One region of the Streptomyces sp. NPDC104581 genome, then DNA from elsewhere that is predicted to be linked to it. Evidence: riboswitches for the same ligand, from Rfam matches in the RefSeq annotation. Region 1 holds a riboswitch; the other holds the start of a gene.
What was found. Region 1 has a riboswitch for S-adenosylmethionine ahead of thrC (threonine synthase). Riboswitches for the same ligand answer to the same signal wherever they lie in the genome.

Region 1 (7,638 bases):
ACGCCCGGCCGGGAGGGAAGCCCGCCCGCCATGCCGGAGCGCTTCGGGAACGCACGCGTCAACGCAGCGGTACGGACACCGCGTTGTACGTCGTCTCCGGTGTCGGAGGTGTCGTGAAGCGGGCGTTGACCAGATAGAGCCGGTCGCCGAGGCGGGCCGCGGTCGTGGGGACGTCGAAGCGGGGGTCGGTGATGGAGCGGCGCAGCGTCGCGGTGCGGGCGCGGGGGTCGAGGTCGAAGACCGTGATGACGTTGAGGCGGTTCTGCACCACGTACAGCGTGCGGCCGACGCGGAGCAGTCCGTCGCCGTTGACGACCGACTCCGCGCCCCGCAGGGTGATGTTCGTGGCGTGCCCGGTCCTCGGATCGACGCGGAACAGCGTGCCCGCCGGGCTGTTGACCACGATCAGCGCGCGGCCGTCGGGGGTGGTCTCGATGCCGTTGGCGCTGATGGTGCCGGCCGGCCCCTGCTCCCAGTCGCCGCCGAGCGGGACCTCCCGGAGGTCGCGGCCGCCTGCGCCGTGGCCGCGCGGGACGGTGTAGATCACGGGGGCGTGCGAGTTGGTGAACCAGGCGCGGTCGCCGTACAGGATCACGTCGTTGACGAAACCGGCCGTCGTGGGCTGATACGTGGCGGTGAGCCGGTTCGTACGGGTGTCGAGCACCCGGATGGAGGCGCTCAGACCGCCCGAGACGTAGAGGAGCCCGTCGCGGTCGAGCTTCAGGCCGGTGGCCGCCGCGCCGGCCGCGCCCGCGAGGACGGTCCTGCCCTCACCGGTGCGCAGATCGGCGCGGCGGACGGAGCCGTCCGCGAGGGAGCCCATGTAGGCGTACGGGCCGGCGCCGATGGCGATGCCCTCGGGGCGGAAACCGTTGGGCAGCGCGAACTCGGCGGGCCACTGGGGGCGGCCGGGCCGGCCGGTGCGCGGCTGCGCCGTGGCCGTGCCCGCACCGAGCGCGAACGCCGTCGCGGCGACGCCGCCGAGCACAGCACGGCGGGAGGGGCGGGAGGAGCCGGGGGGAGTCAGGGGCATGGTGTCGGGCCTCCGGGGCTTCGGGGGTGCCTGGGGACAGGGACAACTCCGGTGCGCTATGCGCACGTAACGCGCCGCGCCCGCCACCGAGTTCCCGGTGCCGGGGGCGAACGGTCCCGGCTGTAGCCTCGGCGGCATGTCAGCGAATGATCGGGAGACCGTGTCCGCCGAGGTGACGGCATGGCTGTCGGAGAACGCCGTGCCCCTGAGCGGCGGTCTCACCGCCGGAGCGCCCACTACCGACCTCCAGCCGCTCAAGCGGGTGCTCGACGGCGTACGGATCGTGGGGCTGGGCGAGTCCACCCGCGGCACCCGTGAGTTCTTCCGGCTCAAGCACCGTCTGCTGGAGTACCTGGTCACCGAACTGGGTTTCACCGTCCTGGCCATGGAGGCGAGCGCGTCCGCCGGTCCGGCCGTCGACGCGTACGTGCGCGACGGTGTCGGCGACCCCGAACAGGTGCTGAGCGGGCTGGGGTTCTGGACCTGGCGGACCGAAGAGGTCCTGGCCGTGATCAAGTGGATGCGCGCGTACAACGACGGGCGGCCGGACGGGGAGAAGGTCCGCTTCACCGGTGTCGACCCGCAGCGGTCGGGGGATTCGCTCGCGGTGCTCGAAGCGTTCCTGACCAGCGTGGCACCGGAGCGGCTGCCCGCCCTGCACTCCGCGCTCGGGGTGCTCGCCACCGCGTATCCGGGCTCGCTCCCCGACCCGGAGCAGAAGCTGATGGGCGAGGCGACGAGGCTGCTGGAGTTCGTCCGCGGCTACGACGAGCCCGGCACCCCCGCCGGCGCCGTGGCGGTGCGGCACGCGCGCAATCTGGTCAGGGCCGCCGATCTGGTGACGCGCGGCACCCGGCACCCGGATCCGGAACGGACCGTCCAGGCCGCACGGGACCGGTACATGGCGGAGGCCGTCGAGGACGTCATGGACGCCGACCCGGCGGCCAAGGTGGTGCTCTGGGGCCACAACGGCCATGTCACGAAGGGCCTCAACCCCGGTGGCGGCCGGCCGCTGGGCCTGCGTCTGCGCGAGCGGTACGGCGACGCGTACTACGCCCTCGGGCTCCTCTTCGGCTCGGGGTCCTTCCGTGCCCACCGCATCTGGCCGGGCCCCTGGAGCGGCGTGGGCGGTCTGACGGGCCGTATCGCCGAGGGCAACCCCATCGGCCCCGCCCCCGCGGGCACCGTGGAGGCGCAACTCGCCGCGGCGACACCGCAGGACCACCTGCTGGACCTGCGCCCCGCGACGGCCGGGGACGCGCCGCGCGCCGTACGGGAGTGGGCCGGGGCCACGCACGGGACGCGTACCTTCGGCGCGCTGGTGACGCGCTGGTTCTACCGCCGGGACCTCAGCCCGGTCCGGCCGGCGGACGCGTACGACGGACTGGCCTACGTGGCGGTCTCGACGGATTCCCGGCCGATCCCGCGGCACCGCCCGTAGACCGGGGGCAGGGGCGGAGCGGCCCGAACGCCCCGAGGGCGGCACCCCCTTCACGGGAGTGCCGCCCTCGGTTCGTCGATCCGTGCGGGACAGCCGAACGGCCAGAGGCCGGTCAGAAGTCCATGTCACCGCCCGGCATGCCGCCCGGCGCGCCGCCGGCGGCGGCCTTCTCCGGCTTGTCGGCGATGACGGCCTCGGTGGTGAGGAACAGCGCGGCGATCGACGCCGCGTTCTGGAGCGCGGAGCGCGTGACCTTCGCCGGGTCGATGATGCCCTCGGCGATCATGTCCACGTACTCGCCGGACGCGGCGTTCAGGCCGTGACCGATCTTGAGGTTGCGGACCTTCTCGACGATGACGCCACCCTCAAGACCCGCGTTGACCGCGATCTGCTTGAGCGGGGCCTCCAGCGCGAGCTTGACGGCGGCGGCGCCCGTCGCCTCGTCGCCTTCGAGCTCCAGCTTCTCGAACACCGAGGAAGCCTGGAGCAGAGCCACGCCACCACCGGCGACGATGCCCTCCTCGACGGCGGCCTTGGCGTTGCGCACCGCGTCCTCGATGCGGTGCTTGCGCTCCTTGAGCTCGACCTCGGTCGCGGCACCGGCCTTGATGACGGCCACGCCGCCGGCCAGCTTCGCGAGGCGCTCCTGGAGCTTCTCGCGGTCGTAGTCCGAGTCGGAGTTCTCGATCTCGGCGCGGATCTGGTTCACGCGACCGGCGACCTGCTCGCTGTCACCGGCACCGTCGACGATGGTGGTCTCGTCCTTGGTGATGACGACCTTGCGGGCGCGGCCCAGCAGGTCGAGACCGGCGTTCTCCAGCTTGAGGCCGACCTCCTCGGAGATGACCGTGCCGCCCGTGAGGATGGCGATGTCGTTCAGCATCGCCTTGCGGCGGTCACCGAAGCCCGGGGCCTTGACGGCGACGGACTTGAAGGTGCCCTTGATCTTGTTCACGACGAGGGTGGAGAGCGCCTCGCCCTCGACGTCCTCGGCGATGATCAGCAGCGGCTTGCCCGACTGGATGACCTTCTCCAGGAGCGGCAGGACGTCCTTGACGCTGCCGATCTTGGAGTTGACGATCAGGATGTACGGGTCGTCGAGCGACGCCTCCATACGCTCCATGTCGGTGGCGAAGTACGCCGAGATGTAGCCCTTGTCGAAGCGCATGCCCTCGGTGAGCTCGAGCTCGAGACCGAAGGTCTGCGACTCCTCGACGGTGATGACGCCTTCCTTGCCGACCTTGTCCATCGCCTCGGCGATGAGCTCGCCGATCTGGGTGTCGGCGGCGGAGATGGAGGCCGTCGAAGCGATCTGCTCCTTGGTCTCCACGTCCTTGGCCTGCTCCAGAAGCGCACCGGAGACGGCCTCGATGGCCTTCTCGATACCGCGCTTGAGGGCCATCGGGTTGGCGCCGGCGGCCACGTTGCGCAGGCCCTCGCGGACCAGGGCCTGGGCCAGGACGGTCGCGGTGGTCGTACCGTCACCGGCGACGTCGTCCGTCTTCTTGGCGACTTCCTTGACCAGCTCGGCGCCGATCTTCTCGTACGGGTCCTCGAGCTCGATCTCCTTGGCGATGGAGACACCATCGTTGGTGATCGTGGGGGCGCCCCACTTCTTCTCGAGGACGACGTTTCGGCCCTTGGGGCCAAGGGTGACCTTGACGGCGTCGGCGAGCTGGTTCATCCCGCGCTCGAGACCGCGCCGTGCCTCCTCGTCGAACGCGATGATCTTGGCCATGTGAAGTGGTCCTCCCGGACAGGGGGTGGATTGCTCCGGACCGTGTCCGCGCCCGCGACGGACGGCCGAAGAGCCCTGCGGTTCCTTGCCCCACAGGCTCTCGGGCCTCGCTGACCCGGTCCATAAGTTGTCACTCTCACCTACAGAGTGCTAACGCCAATGATTAGCACTCGACCCCCGAGAGTGCAAGCGACTCCCGGGTGACCGCGGAGCCGCGCGGGACCCGCGCACGCCTCGCGCACACCCCGGCGCGCACGCACGAGGGGCCCGTATCCCCTGCCGGGATACGGGCCCCTCGTCCGTGAGTGCGTCGTTGGCCGATCGCGCCGGGATCAGACGGCGAGCTTGACCATGTCCGCCTGCGGACCCTTCTGGCCCTGCGAGATCTCGAACTCAACTCGCTGACCTTCTTCAAGGGTGCGGTAGCCGTCCATCTGGATCGCGCTGTAGTGGACGAAAACATCCGCACCACCGTCGACCGCGATGAAGCCGTAGCCCTTCTCCGCGTTGAACCACTTGACGGTGCCCTGAGCCATGCCCAACTCCCCTATTACTGGCCCCTGCGCGGGACCGCACTTCGCGCCGGAACGCGTCGACCGCGGCTGAATGTATCTGCCCAACTGCCCTCTGCAACAGGTCAATCGGACGAGAATTCTGGGCACGGCAGAACACGCAAAGGGGTGAATTGCCGGGCCACCAGGGCAAGTCGGGCCGGGCAAAGCGCAAGGAACCGCGCAAACAGCGTCCGCACTTCGACCGCATCTTGTCGCGAACTCATATGCTCGTGGCACAGGCGGCGGCGGGGCTACCCCAACTGTACCGCGTTCAACCTCATGGAATTGCCCCCTCCGTTTCTCTCGCGGAGGGGGCAACACCGTTCACCGTGCGTGCCGTTCAGCCGCCGGCGACCGCCGGGATGATCGAGATCCCGGCACCGTCCGGGGTGGCGGTCTCCAGGCCCTGCTCGAAGCGGACGTCGTCGTCGTTCACGTACACGTTGACGAAGCGCCGGAGCTTGCCCTGGTCGTCCAGGACGCGGGCGGCGATGCCCGGGTGGTTGGTCTCCAGGGACTCGATGACCTGGGAGAGGGTCGTGCCCTCGGCCGGGACCTCGGCCTTCCCGCCGGTGTAGGTACGGAGGATGGTGGGGATGCGGACGTTCACGCTCATCGGTTTCTGCCTTCCGGGAAGGAGCGGGTTGGTGAGGTGCTCAACGCGCCAGACCGGCCGCGCGGAACGCGTCGAGGCTCGGCGGGATCGTCGCGGTCGGCCCCGTCGTCGGCGCGACGGCGTCCAGCGTCTTGAGCCCGTCCCCGGTGTTCAGCACGACCGTGGTGAGCGCCGGGTCGAGCAGACCCGCCTCGATGAGCTTGCGCGTCACGCCCACGGTCACCCCGCCCGCCGTCTCGGCGAAGATCCCCTCGGTCCGTGCGAGCAGCTTGATCGCGTCGACGACCTGCTCGTCGTCCACGTCCTCCACGGCGCCGCCGGTGCGGCGGGCGATGTCCAGCACGTACGGGCCGTCGGCCGGGTTGCCGATCGCCAGTGACTTGGCGATCGTGTCGGGCTTCTGCGGCCGTACGACGTCGTGGCCGGCCTTGAAGGCGACGGAGACCGGCGAGCAGCCCTCGGCCTGCGCGCCGAAGATCTTGTACGGCTTCTCCTCGACCAGGCCGAGCGCGATCAGCTCCTTGAGCCCCTTGTCGATCTTCGTCAGCTGCGAGCCGGACGCGACGGGGACGACGAGCTGGTCGGGCAGCACCCAGCCGAGCTGCTCGCAGATCTCGTAGGCGAGGGTCTTGGAGCCCTCGCCGTAGTACGGGCGGAGGTTGACGTTGACGAAGCCCCAGCCCTCGCCGAGCGGGTCGCCGATGAGCTCCGAGCAGAAGCGGTTGACGTCGTCGTAGTTGCCCTCGATGCCGACGAGTTCGCCGCCGTAGATCGCGGCCATGACGACCTTGCCCTGCTCCAGGTCGTGCGGGATGAACACGCAGGAACGGAAGCCGGCGCGGGCCGCGGCGGCGCCGACGGCGCCCGCGAGATTGCCGGTGGAGGAGCAGGAGAGCGTGGTGAAGCCGAAGGCGCGCGCCGCCTCGACGGCGATGGCGACGACGCGGTCCTTGAAGGAGTGCGTCGGGTTGCCGGAGTCGTCCTTCACGTACAGGGCGCCGGTGACGCCCAGCTCACGGGCGAGGTTGTCGGCCTTGACGAGCTTGGTGAAGCCGGGGTTGATGTTGGGCTTCGACGCGACGTCGGCGGGGACGGGCAGCAGCGGGGCGTAGCGCCAGATGTTGTCGGGACCGGCGGCGATGCGCCGCTTCAGCTCGTCCGGGTCGCCCGTCGGCAGGTCGTAGGCCACTTCGAGGGGGCCGAAACAGCTCTGACAGGCGAAGATCGGGCCGAGTGCGAAGCGTTCCCCGCATTCGCGGCACGAGAGGGCGGCGGCGGGTCCGAGGTCCACGGTGCCGGCGTCGGATGCTGCTGATCCGGTGGCAGTGGTGGTGTCGTTGGTGTCGGAGACGGTCTGCACAGCCATGAAGGCGAGGGCCCTTTCCTCATCTTCCTCGCGACGCATCTCGCCGCGAGACGGAATTGGCACCTTCCCCACCGTGACCTCGCGGTCGGCGGGAGGGTTGCCGGGGCTTCAACGGGCCGTTCCCTCTGCCCCTCTGGATGAGCGGTATTCGATTGTCAGCCTGATGACCCCGACGTGCGACGGTCATCCGCGTTGTTCAAGACTGTAACCGAACCCCTGGACGGTTGAAGGTCTCGTCCGATCCGCGAGATGGAGATCACGTGCTGGAAGAGGTGGAGCGCTGGCTGGCCCGGCGGTCCTGGTCCGCGGCGGACCGGCCGCCCGGCGTGCTGGCCGCGGCGAAGCAGGGTACGCAGGTCAGCGTGGTGCTCCCGGCCCTGAACGAGGCGGCGACGGTCGGCCGGATCGTGTCGGTGATCCGGCGCGAACTGATGTCGGGCCCGGCGCCCCTCGTCGACGAGCTGGTGGTGATCGACTCGGGTTCGACCGACCGTACGGGGGAGGTCGCGGCGGCGGCCGGGGCACGGGTGGTGCACCGGGACGACATCCTGCCGAGGCTGCCGGCCGTGCCGGGCAAGGGCGAGGTGCTGTGGCGCTCGCTGCTGGTGACGAGCGGCGACATCGTCTGTTTCGTGGACGCGGACCTGAGGGACTTCTCGGCGGATTTCGTGTCGGGGATCGTGGGGCCGCTGCTGACCGAGCCGGACGTGCTGTTCGTGAAGGCGATGTACGACCGCCCGCTGGGCGGCGAGCCGGGGCAGGGCGGGCGGGTGACGGAGCTGGTGGCGCGTCCGCTGCTGAATCTGCACTGGCCGCTGCTGGCGGGCTTCGTGCAGCCGCTGGGCGGCGAGTACGCGGTACGGCGCTCGCTGCTGGAGCGGCTGCCGTTC
Region 2 (7,638 bases), on a different contig from region 1:
ACGGGCCTGCCCGCGGGCAGGCCCGGTCCACGTCTCAGCCGCGGTCGGGGACGCAACGGCCGTCCTCGGTACGGTAGTTCCAGCGGGCCCCGTCCCGGACCAGCTCCCTGACCGCGCCGACGAACCGCTCCACGTGCTCGTCCGGGGTACCGGCGCCGAAGCTGACCCGGATCGCGTTGAGCGACCTCTCACCGGGAGCGGCGTCCGGCGCCCCGCACTCCCCCGGGTCCCCCGCGTCGCCTCCCAGCAGTGTCCGGACGAGCGGGTGGGCGCAGAACAGCCCGTCCCGTACACCGATGCCGTACTCCGCCGAGAGCGCGGCGGCGAAGTGCGAGCTGTTCCAGCCGTCGACGACGAAGGAGATCACCCCCACCCGGGGGGCGTCGGCACCGAAGAGTGAGAGCACCCGCACCTCGGGCACCTCGTCGAGACCCTCGCGCACCCGCGCGACCAGCGCCTGCTCACGCTCGACGAGCCGGTCGAAACCCGCCTCGGTGAGCGCCTTGCAGGCCGAGGCGATCGCGTACACACCGATGACGTTCGGCGATCCGGCCTCGTGCCGGGCCGCGGTGGTGTGCCACTCGACGTCCACGCCGCCGTCGGCGCGGCGCGCGACCTTTCGGCTGGCGCCACCGCCGGCGAGATACGGCTCGGACTCCCGCAGCCAGTCGGCGCGGCCCGCGAGGACACCGGAGCCGAACGGCGCGTAGAGCTTGTGCCCGGAGAAGGCCACCCAGTCCACGTCCAGCGCGGCGATGTCGACGGGGTGGTGCGGGGCGAGCTGCGCGGCGTCCAGGACGATGCGCGCGCCGTGGGCGTGCGCGGTGGCGGCCAGTTCGGCCACGGGCCACAGCTCGCCGGTCACGTTGGACGCGCCCGTGACGCACACCAGCGCGGGACCCTTCGGGTCGCGGCCGGCGAGGGCGCGCTCCAGGGTGGCGACGGCCCCGGCCGGGGTGCGGGGCGCGTCGAGACAGCTGACGCGGGCCTCGCGCCAGGGCAGCAGCGAGGCGTGGTGCTCGGTCTCGAAGACGAACACCTCGCAGCCGGCGGGCAGCGCCGCGGCGAGCAGGTTGAGCGAGTCGGTGGTGGACCGGGTGAAGACGACCTGGTCGTCCTCGCGGCAGCCGAGGAAGTCGGCGACGGTGCGGCGGCTGTTCTCGAAGAGGTCGGTGGAGAGCTGCGACAGGTATCCGGCGCCGCGGTGGACGCTGCCGTAGTACGGGGCGTAGGCGGCGACGTCGTCCCAGACGCGGCGCAGGGCGGGGGCGCTGGCCGCGTAGTCGAGGGCGGCGTAGGTGACCTCACCGCCGGTGACCAGGGGGACGGTGACGTCACATCCGAGTACGGGCAGCGGGCGGGCGGTGCCGGTGCGGTCGAGGGCGTCGGTGGGTACGGACATGGCGGTATCTCCCGGCAGGACGAGGCGGAAACGGCATCAGGACCCGGCGGGCGGAGGCGGCGGCGTGACGGCGGAGGCCGTGACGGCGTACGGGTTCGCCCGGGGTGTGGGACTCACTGAAGAGGGCTCGGGCCCTGTGCCCGGCGCGGAACGCACCGGGAGCGGGCCGAAGGCCCTATCGCATTCGCTTGCTCACGAGACTGCTCCCTTGAGGACCAGGACCCCAGGGATGACGACATCCAACGATGTCCAGGGGTCCGCGCTTGCCGCGGACCTCGCTGCCCACGGCCTGGTCTTCACCCGGGGCACCCCGCCACGGACGGAGGGTTGCCGGACAGCGGGCCGGGGCCGTGGTCGCTGTCACTCATGACCTGGGGCGAGACTACCCCACGGACACGCACCGGCCCAGACGGCGTCCGCGATACGGGATGCCGTCCGGGCGGGGTTCGCGGCCGGACCGCTCCCACCGGGCCCGTCCGGCCCGCCGGTTCGCCCCCGATCGCCGGACGGGCCGCATCCGCGGCCCGCCCGGCGCGGCCCACGGGCCGTCAGGCGTTGCTCGCCGACACCCACCGTTCCAGCGTCGCGTTCGCCGCGCCGGAGTCGACCGCGCGCGCCGCCCGTGCGATGCCCGCCGCGAGTTGGTCGTTCAGCGTGCCGTCGCCCGGCTCCAGCGCCACCAGCGCCGCCGCCGCGTTCAGCAGGACCGCGTCCCGTACGGGGCCGGTCTCGCCGGCCAGCAGACGGCGCGCGACGTCCGCGTTGTACGAGGCGTCCGCACCGCGCAGCGCCTCGATCGGGACCAGCTCCAGACCGATGTCCCTCGGGTCGAAGGTCTCCTCGGTGACCCGGCCGTCCCGCACCACCCATACGTGTGAAGTAGCCGTCGTCGTCAGCTCGTCCAGACCGTCGTCGCCGCGGAAGACGAGCGAGGAGTTGCCCCGCTCCGCGAGCACACCGGCCACGATCGGCGCCATCCGGCTGTCCGCCACACCCACCGCCTGGCAGCGGACCCGCGCCGGATTGGTCAGCGGGCCGAGGATGTTGAACGTGGTCTGCGCGCCCAGCTCCTTGCGGGCCTTCGCCGCGTAACGCAGCGCCGGGTGGAACTTCACCGCGAAGCAGAAGGTGATGCCCGCCTCCTCGACGACCTCCACGACCCGCTGCGGCGTCAGCTCCAGATTGACGCCGAGCTTCTCCAGCACGTCGGAGGCACCGCTCGCGGAGGAGGCGGCGCGGCTGCCGTGCTTGACGACCTTGCCGCCCGCACCGGCCACCACGATCGCCGCCATCGTGGAGATGTTGACGGTCTTCGCCATGTCTCCGCCGGTACCGACGACATCGACGGTGGCGCCGGGCACCTCGATGGTGTTGGCGTACTCGTACATGGCACGCACCAGACCCGAGACCTCCTCCACGGTCTCGCCCTTGGCGCGCAGCGCGACGGCGAAGCCCGCGATCTGGGCGTCGGTGGCCTCGCCGCTCATGATGCGGTCCATGGCCCAGGCCGTGTCGACGGCGTCGAGGTCCTGGCCGCGCAGCAGCGGGTTCAGTACCCCCGGCCAGGAACGCGCCGCCAGCGTGTCGCCTCCGGCCGGTGTTACAGCGCTGCTCATGATCGCTCCTGGGGTCTGTGGACGGGCGCACCGCCGTGCTGCCCGTGCTGCCAGGCGTCAGCCTATCCGCGCCGCCCGCGATCCAAGACCCGCCGCCCGTAGTACGGACACCGTGGCTGACGGCGGGTGGTCGGCCCGGCCCACCCCCGTACGCGCGCCCACGCACGAGGGCCCCGGGGGGGGGGGGGGGGGGGGGGGGGGGGGGGGGGGGGGGGGGGGGGGGGGGTGGGTGGGGGGGGGGGGGGGGGGGGGGGGGTGGGTCTTACCCCCCCCCCCCCCCCCCCCCCCCCCCCCCCCCCCCCCCCCCCCCCCCCCCCCCACCACCCCCCCCCCCCCCCCCCCCCGGGACCCCCCCCCCCCCCGGGGCCCTGGACGTACGGTCGTGCTCGATCAGTGGTGGCCGTGGCCGCTCGTGATCTCCTTGTACTCCTCGGCCGTCGGCTTGGGGATCTGGCTTCCCTCGCCGTAGTAGCCCTTGTTGAGCTTGACCCGCAGCTTCTCCGCCGGGGACGTCTTGCGCTCGACACCGTTCTCGTCGACAGTCGGCCCGATCTCGGCCGGCTTGTACTGCTCGTGAGCGGTGAGGGTGTGCAGGTCGCCCTGGTTCAGCGGCTCGTGGATCTCCACGAACTCACCGTGCGGCAGCCGCTTGATGATGCCGGACTCGCGTCCGTGCAGCACCTTCTCGGCGTCGCGGCGCTGGAGTCCCAGACAGATCCGCTTGGTGATCACGAACGCGACGACCGGGCCGACGAAGAACGCGATCCTGATGAACCAGGTGATCGTGTTGATCGACAGGTGGAAGTGGGTGGCCCAGATGTCGTTCCCGCCACCGATGAGCAGGATGAAGTACAGGGTCAGCCACGCCACACCGAAGGCGGTCCGGGTCGGCGCGTTGCGCGGCCGGTCCAGGATGTGGTGCTCGCGCTTGTCACCGGTGATCCACGACTCGATGAACGGGTAGACCGCGAGGGCCACCAGTACCAGCGGGAAGATCATCAGCGGGATGAACACACCCAGGGCGAGCGTGTGGCCCCAGAAGTTCAGCTCCCAGCCCGGCATCACGCGGATCAGGCCCTCGGAGAAGCCCAGGTACCAGTCCGGCTGTGCGCCGGTGGAGACCAGGTCCGGGCGGTACGGGCCGATGGCCCACACCGGGTTGATCGTGGCGATGGCCGAGATGATCGTGATGACACCGAAGACCAGGAAGAAGAACCCGCCGGCCTTGGCCATGTAGATCGGCATGAACGGCGCGCCGACCACGTTGTTGTTGGTCTTGCCGGGGCCCGCGAACTGCGTGTGCTTGTGGTAGAAGACCAGGATCAGGTGCGCCACCACGAGCCCGAGCAGGATGCCCGGGAGAATCAGGATGTGGATGGAGTAGAACCGCGCCACGATGTCGTGGCCGGGGAACTCGCCGCCGAACAGGAACATCGAGATGTACGTGCCCACGATCGGCGTGGCCAGGATCGCGCCCTGCGCGAAGCGGACACCGGTGCCCGACAGCAGGTCGTCCGGGAGCGAGTAACCGGTGAGTCCGGTGAAGAGCGACAGGAAGAACAGCAGGAAGCCGAACACCCAGTTGATCTCACGCGGCTTGCGGAACGCGCCCGTGAAGAACACGCGCATCATGTGCACGAACATCGCGGCCACGAAGATCAGCGCGGCCCAGTGGTGGATCTGCCGGATCAGCAGACCGCCGCGGACGTCGAAGCTGATGTCCAGCGTCGAGGCGTACGCCTCGGTCATCCGGACACCCTGCATCGGTACGTAACTGCCCTCGTACACGATCTCGTTCATGCTCGGGTGGAAGAACAGCGTCAGATACACACCCGTGAGGATGATGACGACGAAGCTCCACAGGGCGACCTCGCCCAGCATGAACGACCAGTGGTCCGGAAAGACCTTGCGCAGCATGCCCTTGGCCGCGCCGTAGATCCCGAGGCGGCCGTCGGCCCAGTCGGCGACCCGTTCTCCCGCGGGTGCCTTGCGGTTCTTTTCTTCAGACGCAGTACTCATCCGCGCTCCCAGAAGGACGGACCGACGGGCTCGTCGAAATCGCCGAGCGCGTAGAGGTAACCCTCACCGTTCACACCGATCCGCAGCTGCGGAAGGGCGTGACCGGCCGGGCCGAAGATGACGCGGGCGCCGTCGGAGAGGTCGAAGGTGGACTGGTGGCACGGGCAGAGCACGTGGTGCGTCTGCTGCTCATACAGGCTGATGGGACAGCCGACATGGGTGCAGATCTTGGAGTACGCGACGATGCCGTCGTGCGACCACTCGAGTTCGCGCTTGTCCTTGATTTCCTCGGGCTGAATGCGAACGATCATGAGAGCCGCCTTGGCGATCTCATTGTTGAAGTTCTCATTGTGCTCGTCCAGCCCCTCGGGCTGGGCGAAGGTCAGCGACCCGACGGTGACGTCCTCGGGACGCAGCGGCTCGTGGGTGTTCTGGTTGATGAGCAGCAGGCCCTTCTTCCAGAACGTCTTGCGGAGCTTGTCCTCCGGGAGCGGGCCGAGGTCACGCAGCAGCACCACGCCGGAGAGCGGCACCATGGCCAGCGCGCCGAACATCGTGTTGCGGATGAGCTTGCGGCGCCCGAAGCCGGACTCCGCCGAGCCGATCAGGAAGTCCCTCTTCGCCTGCGCGGCGACCTCGGGAGTCGCCTCGATGGGGTGGCGTTCCTGGACGATCTCCTCGTCGCTCATCAGCGTGCGCGCCCAGTGGATCGCGCCCGCGCCGATGGCGAAGAGGGCGACGCCGAGCGTCATTCCCAGCGAGAAGTTGAGCGCGCTCACATGACCGAACGGCCAGATGTACACGATCTTGTCGACAGGGAAGATCACGAACGAGGCGATGAAGCCGACCGTGGCCAGCATCGACAGCGTGAAGAGGAAGGCCACCGCGCGCTCGGACCGCTTGGCGGCCCGCTCGTCGATGTCCTGGATGCGCGGCCGGTGGGCCGGCAGTCCGGGGTCGGCGAAGGGGTTCTCCGCGCGCTCGACCTCGCCGTGTCCCGGCACCTGCTCACTCGGCAGGTTCTCGTCTGAATTCCGGTTGCTACTCATGACTTCTTGGCCTTAGCGGTGTGCGCCGCGACCCAGACGGCAGTTGCGATCAGTGCGCCCAGACCGACGATCCAGGAGAACAGGCCCTCACTGACGGGCCCGATACCACCGAGCTTCAGACCGCCGGGATTCGAGGACTCGTCACCGTTCACCGCATCGACGTACGCGATGATGTCCCGCTTCTGCTGCTCGGGCATCGTCGAGTCGGGGAACGAGGGCATGTTCTGCGGACCGGTCAGCATTGCCTCGTACAGGTGCTTGGGGGATACCCCTTCGAGCCCCGGCGCATACTTGCCGTTCGTGAGAGCACCGCCCTCACCGCCGAAGTTGTGGCACTGGGCGCAGTTGGAGCGGAACAGTTCACCGCCGTTGGCGGAGTCCGCGCCTTCCGGGTTGTACTGCTTGGCGGTCGGGACCGAGGGCCCGGGGCCGAGCGAGGCGACGTACGCCGCGAGCTGGTCGATCTCCTTCTGGTCGTAGATGACCTTCTTCTTCGGGACCTGCGGGCCGGGCTGCTGCGCCGGCATCCGGCCGGTGCCGACCTGGAAGTCCACGGCGGCGGCGCCGACGCCGGTCAGCGACGGGCCGTCGGACGTGCCCTGACCGCCGACGCCGTGGCAGCTGGCGCAGCCCACGGCGTACAGCTTCTTGCCCTCGTCGATGGCGAGGGACTGGGCGGTGTCGTCTGCCTGTGCCTCGCCCGCGGGCGCGAACGCGGCGTACAGCCCCCCGGTGGCCGCCAGCGCGAGGAGTAGGACGACGACCGCCGCCAACGGATGGCGTCGTCGTGCGGAGAGCTTTTTCACGGATTACCCCGGTGTCAGGATCTTCTGCGTCGGTGCTTCTGGACTGTGCGCGAGCGCTTCGGGCGCGTGGCCCGCTACTTGATCAGATAGATCGTGGCGAAGAGGCCGATCCAGACGACATCGACGAAGTGCCAGTAATAGGACACGACGATGGCGGCGGTTGCCTGCTCGTGGGTGAACCTCTTGGCCGCGTACGTTCTGCCGAGAACCAGCAGGAAGGCGATGAGACCGCCTGTCACGTGCAGACCATGGAAGCCGGTGGTCAGGTAGAACGCGGAGCCGTACGCGTCGGACGAGAGCGAGAGGCCCTCGTGCTTCACGAGCTCCGTGTACTCGAAGATCTGGCCACCGATGAAGACCGCACCCATCACGAACGTGATCACGAACCACGAGCGGAGCTTCTTCACGTCGCCCCGCTCCGCGGCGAAGACGCCGAGCTGGCAGGTGAGTGAGGAGAGCACCAGGATCGTGGTGTTCACCGCGGAGAACGGGATGTTCAGCGAATCGGCCTTCTCCGACCAGAACGCATCCCCTGTCACCGACCGCAGGGTGAAGTACATCGCGAAGAGGGCCGCGAAGAACATCAGCTCGGAGCTCAACCAGATGATCGTTCCGACACTGGTGAGGTTCGGCCGATTGACCGTCGGGTGCGCGTGCCCGGTTTCTACTGTCGTTGCTGTCGCCACGACCGACATTATGTCGGTCGCTTATCCCGCCCTCACTCCCGGGGGTCCCATTCGGAGTGT

Region 2: another riboswitch for S-adenosylmethionine. It lies ahead of ACZ61E_RS08055 (aminotransferase class V-fold PLP-dependent enzyme); the one in region 1 lies ahead of thrC (threonine synthase).

What each region holds. Positions count from the first base shown of each region.
Region 1 is NZ_JBVJNN010000021.1:12,329-19,966, forward strand. Features, by position in the region: gene ACZ61E_RS18690 (NHL repeat-containing protein) at 59-1,033, opposite strand; gene ACZ61E_RS18695 (erythromycin esterase family protein) at 1,170-2,474, shown strand; gene groL (chaperonin GroEL) at 2,587-4,212, opposite strand; gene ACZ61E_RS18705 (cold-shock protein) at 4,545-4,748, opposite strand; gene ACZ61E_RS18710 (ubiquitin-like small modifier protein 1) at 5,107-5,382, opposite strand; gene thrC (threonine synthase) at 5,423-6,748, opposite strand; SAM riboswitch class I at 6,765-6,892, opposite strand; gene ACZ61E_RS18720 (glucosyl-3-phosphoglycerate synthase) at 7,009-7,638, shown strand, end outside.
Region 2 is NZ_JBVJNN010000006.1:196,215-203,852, reverse strand. Features, by position in the region: gene ACZ61E_RS08055 (aminotransferase class V-fold PLP-dependent enzyme) at 35-1,402, opposite strand; SAM riboswitch class IV at 1,657-1,774, opposite strand; gene trpD (anthranilate phosphoribosyltransferase) at 1,951-3,018, opposite strand; gene qcrB (cytochrome bc1 complex cytochrome b subunit) at 3,409-5,037, opposite strand; gene qcrA (cytochrome bc1 complex Rieske iron-sulfur subunit) at 5,034-6,086, opposite strand; gene qcrC (cytochrome bc1 complex diheme cytochrome c subunit) at 6,083-6,892, opposite strand; gene ctaE (aa3-type cytochrome oxidase subunit III) at 6,967-7,587, opposite strand.